2 linked regions of the Gimesia benthica genome follow. The protein of the gene in region 2 interacts with the protein of the main gene of each other region in a pairwise test. Links are inferred from orthologs where the notes say so. Each region holds a gene or a part of one and is shown on either strand. Other genes may lie near its edges.

The links.
Region 1: the proteins of acpP (region 2) and F1728_RS17530 interact in binary tests that used the Escherichia coli proteins (3 or more experiments, as listed by UniProt). The link is inferred for Gimesia benthica from one-to-one orthologs.

Annotation. Positions count from the first base shown.
Region 1 is NZ_CP043930.1:4,521,317-4,524,441, forward strand. Bases 143-2,942 are described here. They hold F1728_RS17530 (acyl-CoA thioesterase), read right to left. Parts: upstream 1,841-2,942; coding sequence 1,445-1,840; downstream 143-1,444. Other genes in these bases: F1728_RS17525 (acyl-CoA desaturase), read left to right, coding at 306-1,319; F1728_RS17535 (amidophosphoribosyltransferase), read right to left, coding at 1,878-2,942. Also shown: more of F1728_RS17535, read right to left, coding at 2,943-3,125.
Region 2 is NZ_CP043930.1:2,288,671-2,291,753, forward strand. Bases 326-3,083 are described here. They hold acpP (acyl carrier protein), read right to left. Parts: upstream 1,943-3,083; coding sequence 1,709-1,942; downstream 326-1,708. Other genes in these bases: fabF (beta-ketoacyl-ACP synthase II), read right to left, coding at 381-1,625; fabD (ACP S-malonyltransferase), read right to left, coding at 2,332-3,083. UniProt on the Escherichia coli protein: Carrier of the growing fatty acid chain in fatty acid biosynthesis.

The sequences.
Region 1 (3,125 bases), 2.2 Mb from region 2 along the record:
AAATGCAGGGTGCGGACCCATGTGTCCGCCCGCCGGGCGAGGCCCTGATCAGCTCAGACATGACAGGAGCCGCCACGAACCTCACGAACGACACACATGAGAAATAATCCCATCGATTACAGAAAGAACCTGCTCAAAAACGTCACAAAACCAGCACGAATCACAGAAAAACTGAGCAGACGTTACCCCCTGCGGGTGATTTCCTCCCATCAAACCCCATCACTATAGACACGATTGCCCAATCCCCCTAGAATCGGCCGGTTTTTTATTGGTACTCCACACTCTGACAGCATCGGTCTTATTGAATGAATTCCCAGCAGACACTCGTGCCCCCTCCGGAAACGGATCCTCTTGTTCCTGAAAACACGTCTGCTAAGATGCCTGAGTCGGGCCGTTATGCAACACCTGACTGGGCGAATATCGGTTGGGTCGTCGCCATTCATCTGGGCGTCCTCGCAGCACCGTTCTGCTTCACCTGGACCGGTCTCTTCACCTGTATGTTCCTGGGCTGGCTCACCGGCGGCATCGGTATCTGCCTGGGCTATCATCGTCTGCTCACGCATGGCAGCTTCCAGACCTATCCGTTCATGAATCGGCTGATTGGATTGATCGGCTTGCTGGCAGGGCAAGGGCCTCCAATCCAGTGGGTCGCCAATCATCGTAAACATCACCTGCACAGCGACCAGCCCGGCGATCCGCATTCGCCCCGCGATGGTCGCTGGTGGAGTCACATCCTCTGGCTCGTTCCTTTTCACAGTGCAGAGGAAATTCAGGCGACCCATCAGCGGTTCGCCCCCGATCTGCTGAAAGACCCGTTCATGCGTCTGCTGCAGCGAACCTTCCTGTACTGGCACCTGGGTCTCGGCGCACTCCTCTACGGCATCGGCTACTGGGCCGGCGGTACAGAACTGGGCCTCAGCCTGCTCGTCTACGGCATGTTCGTGCGTCTGTTCTACGTCCTGCACGCAACCTGGTTCGTGAACTCAGCCACGCACATCTGGGGCTATCGCAACTATGAAACCACCGACGACAGCCGCAATCTCTGGTGGGTGGCTCTGCTGACCTACGGCGAAGGCTGGCACAACAATCACCACAAATACCAGCGGATGGCAAAGAACGGCCACAAGTGGTGGGAACTCGACATGACCTACGGCGCAATCCTCGTTCTCGAAAAACTGGGTCTCGCCTGGAAGGTCGTCAAAACCATTCCCCCAACGACAAAGCGACTGCCGTCAAACCACCCAAATTCGCTACACAACAGCAGGCAGTCCAGGCACAGGTCGACTGAAGTCACTCTTAACGTGTGCGCTCGGACGTAATCCGAGCCGAGCGCAGCGAGCAGGAAACTGTCAGGGGAAGCGTACAACCCAGAACGAAGCAGCCACCTCAATCGTTCTACAGGTGAGCTTTACCCACACTCAGAAACTGGATTCCGGACGAAAGCTCACTCTGTCCCCAACTGCTCCAGAGCCGCGGGCATCCGCTGAATATTGCCTTCCCGGTCCACGCACGCAATCACCGATTGGGCCACCGCCACGCTTTGACCATCGCGAAACAGCTCGTACTTGTGTACCAGTTTGGCCCCGGTCACTTTTTCCAGGGTCGTTCGCAGCGTCAGCACATCATCGTAGCGGGCCGGCAGCCGGTATTTGCATTCGATCTTAGCCACCACCAGCAGGTAGCCTTTCTCTTCCATCTCGCGGTAGTTACCACCCTGGGAACGGAAGAGCTCGGTGCGGCCCATTTCGAAGTACGTGAAGTAATTGCCATGATGCAGAAATCCCATGGCGTCCGTTTCGTTATAACGGACCCGGATTTCGATCTCATGCGAGTTAGACATCAGTCAAAACCATCCTTTGTCGAAATCAGAAGGCGTCTCAGGAGCGAACCGGACTGCTGGAGAGAGTCACATCGTAGGTCCGGTGTGCTTCTTCGCCGTTATCGTTCAGCGAATTCTCTACCGCGATCTGATACAGCTGACGACCCGACTCGGTCGGGTAAGTCGTATCGATACAGGCCTGGCAGAGAGAACTGCCGGGCAGACCTACGGCACGCGCGATCGAAGCCTTGGGCAGATACTTCAGCGTATCGGCACCAATCGCCTCGGCCATCGCTTCTTCCACTTCGGGGCTCATTTCGCCACCGTTCAGGAATTTGGGGGCGAACAGCTCGTTGATCGTCGACATGTCGATGCCGTAAAAACAGGGAGCAATGATCGGTGGACAGGCTACGCGGACGTGTACTTCCTTGGCCCGGCCCCGTTCCTTCAGCTGGCTGATCAATGCCTTCATTGTGGTCGAACGGACGATGGTGTCTTCCACCAGCAGTACCCGCTTCCCTTCCAGAACTTCTGGCAGCGGCGTGTATTTCGCCCGTACTTTGTCTTTACGGTTGGCCCCTTCGATAAAGGTTCGCCCGATGTAACGGTTACGGATCAAGCCTTCCAGACAGGGCACCCGCAGGGTATACGCCATACTGTCGGCGGCTGCTTTCGCGGTGTCCGGCACAGGTACGACGATGGTGTCTTCATCGATGGGCACGGTTTCCTGCTCGGCCAGTTCTTCACCCAGGCGTTTACGGGTGATATACACACTCTGGTCGTCCAGGGTACTGCAGACATTCGCGAAGTAGATCCATTCGAAGAAGCAGTGTGCCTTCTGTGTTGGCTTCGCATATTCGCGGATCTTCAGTTCGCCATCCTGAATCACAATCGCACAACCGGGGGCCAGGCTCTTGATCTGCTCGGCTTCGAAGCCCATGTTGGCCAGTGCCACACTTTCAGATGCAGCTGCGAACAGCGAACCATCAAAGGCATAGCACAACGGACGCAGTCCCACCGGATCGCGGGAAACGAACATGTTCCCCAACGCATCCAGGAAGACAATATTGTAAGCACCGTCCAGACGTTTGCTGAGCGTGGTCAGCATGTCGAACAGCTCGGCAGGATTCTCTTTGGAAAGCTCCTGCGAAATCAAATGCATCAGAATTTCGGTATCGGTTTCCCGGGCCAGATGGAAGTCGGACTCGGTCAGGATTTCCTTGCAGAGTTCCTGGTAGTTGGCCAGCTGACCGTTAAAACCAAAGGCGAACCATTTGGATTTCTGAATATGATGCCGTTCGAACGG
Region 2 (3,083 bases):
TGCCGGCTGCTTGTGAATAATGTAACTTCATCGTAGAGGATAATCCGGTCCAGACAAGACTTTTGCCTGCCTCAGCACTAAAAACCCTCATCCCAGGATAGATACTGCTGATTTTCAGGACGCCGAGACCACCTATGAGCGACTGCTTTGAACTTGAACCCAGCTCAACCACAAAAAGCAGACATTCATACACTACTCTGACCCAGTAATGTACCGGCAACAGGGGATAGTCAAGACAATCAAGGCGCGATTTTCAAGCCTGACGCGACTGCCAGATCAATAATTATCCGGGAAATCTCCTCGGGAGCAGCAGGATGCCCATCGAGCACCAGGGAGATATACACACGAGCACACACTCGGCAGCAGAACACGCCCCGAAATTATGGGGCTTTCTGCATAATCAGACAGGCGTTGTGCCCACCGAAGCCGAAGCTGTTCTTCATGACCCGTTCGAGTTTCATTTCGCGCGGCTCATTAGGAACATAATCGAGATTGCACTGCTCGTCTGGATTGTCCAGGTTGATCGTAGGCGGTGCGACCTGCTCCATCAGCGCCTTGACGCCCACCACAAACTCGACACCACCAGAAGCTCCCAGCAGGTGTCCCAGATGCCCCTTGGTACTGGAAACGGGCATCGATTTGACGTGCGAACCAAAAACGGTGTTGATGGCCACGGTTTCTGCAACATCACCCAGCGGTGTACTTGTACCATGCGTATTGATGTAATCAATGTCTTCCGGGTTCAGCCCGGCATCCTTAATTGCATGCAGCATGGCACGGGCTGCACCACGACCTTCCGGATCGGGAGCCGTCATGTGCGTGCCATCAGCAGACATACCATAACCGACCACCTCAGCCAGAATCGGTACACCCCGCTTCTTAGCATGTTCATACTCTTCCAGAACGACGATGCCGGCACCTTCCGCCATCACAAACCCGTCGCGATCACGATCGAAAGGACGGCTGGCCGCCTGGGGATCATCATTCCGTGTGGACAGAGCGTTCATCCGGGCAAAGCCGGAAAGCCCCATCGGAGTGACTGCCGCCTCGCTGCCGCCAGTCACCATGATATCAGCCACATCATTTTGAATCAGCTTATAGGCATCGCCGATCGCATTCGTCGCCGAAGCACAAGCAGTCGCCACAGCACTGTTGGGACCTTTCAGTTCATATGCAACTGAAATATTCCCGCTGGCAGCGTTGACCATCAGCTTGGGGATCATGAATGGCGACACTCGCGCCGGGCCCTGGTTGTAGAGCTTATCGTGCTGGTTTTCAATTTCATTCAAACCGCCGATACCACTGCCAATCAGGACGCCTCTGCGATAAGGATCTCCCTCAAACCCTTCCAGTTGTGCCTGACGGTAGGCAATATGTGCCCCAACCAGACCAAACTGGACGAAACGATCGACCCGCTTCAGATCTTTTGAAGAAAGATTCGTATAATCGGCTGCGTTGAAATCCTTGATTTCGCCGCCAAAACGGACTTTGTAGTCGGAGCAGTCAAAACGTTCGAGGGGACCGATACCGCTTTTACCAGCGCACAACTTGTCCCAAAACTCTGAGACATCTAAACCCAGAGCCGTTACGACAGAAACTCCGGTAACGACGACTCTCCTGCGCATCCGAGAACACTTCCTACAATGAAAAGACAGGACCCTGTAGATTCAAAACGCTTGTGGTTTTTGTCTGATTAACGCGTATTTAATCAGCTGGCTTTTTCAGTGATATAGCCAACCACATCACCAACGGTTTTGATTTTGTCATAATCATCGTCAGGAATGGTGACATCGAATTCATCTTCGAATTCCATTACCAGTTCGACAATGTCGAGCGAATCAGCCTTCAGGTCGTCGATAAATTTGCTGTCCAGAGTGATGTCTTCTTTAGGATGGCCTAACTGCTCGCTTACGATACCAACCACTTTTTCTTCAATTGACACGCTTCTTCTCCTTCACCGTCTTAGTGATAGTTTTTACTTTTTGTATGGCTGGAAACATCTTTACCATATCAACTTGTATGGATTCACCAACAGTTGTAGCGATGATATATCCAGTTTCCCGATTTATGTAAACCTTAAAATGCGACAAGAATTATGAGTCTTGTCTACTCCACCAGAGTTCTCTCATAATCAGCCTCGACCAACTTTACCAGCCCGAGAACTGCTGATTTTGCCTTCTGATAGAATTTCCCTGTCGGAGCCTCGTAAGTTGTTGTAGCACAGATCGATAGAATAGATCAAGCTCTGAATTTTTCAGACAGATGAACCGGAACTCACTACTGCCCTTTTGCATGCACTTTCGCATCTGAGGCACTTTTGCCCCAGATTTCCTATGAATCGTTAACCGTCTCACAGGAAATCTTGCGATCAATACGCTTCATCAGCCCCTTGAGAACTTTCCCAGGACCGATTTCATAGAACTCATCAAACCCCGCATCCAGCATGGCTCGGATTGAATCCTCCCAGAGCACAGGACTGAGAACCTGACGAATCAGTAATTCGCGAATCTCGTCCGGATCTTCATGAGTTTTAGCGTCCACGTTGGAAATCACTGGAATTTCCGGCTTTTTCAGCCCTACCCCTGCCAGTGCTTCAGACAGCTTGCTGTCAGCGGGCTTCATGATTTCTGTATGAAATGCACCAGCCACCGCCAAGGGAATTGCACGCCCACCTTCCTGCTCAGCCAGTTCCGCCGCCCGCTCACAGGCGCTGTTTTCACCTGACAAAACAATATTACCCGGACACAGGTAATTGGCGATCCAGATCCTTCCAGCGGAAGACGCCGCCGCACAGATTTCTGCCACCTTATCCCGGTCCAATAACAGAATGCTGACCATACCGGAAGGGTTGGCATCCGCAGCAGCCTGCATGGCTTCACCGCGACGCTGAACGACCCGCAGGCCATCCTCAAAACTCATCGCACCTGCAAATACCAGTGCCGTATATTCCCCCAGGCTCAATCCGGCCGTCATTTCGCACGCCAGAACCTTATCGGGAGAATCCGCCCGCAGCATTTCCAGAGCCGCCAGACTGGTCACAAACAGAGCAGGCTGACTGATGACCGTAGAGTCCAGTTCCTCGC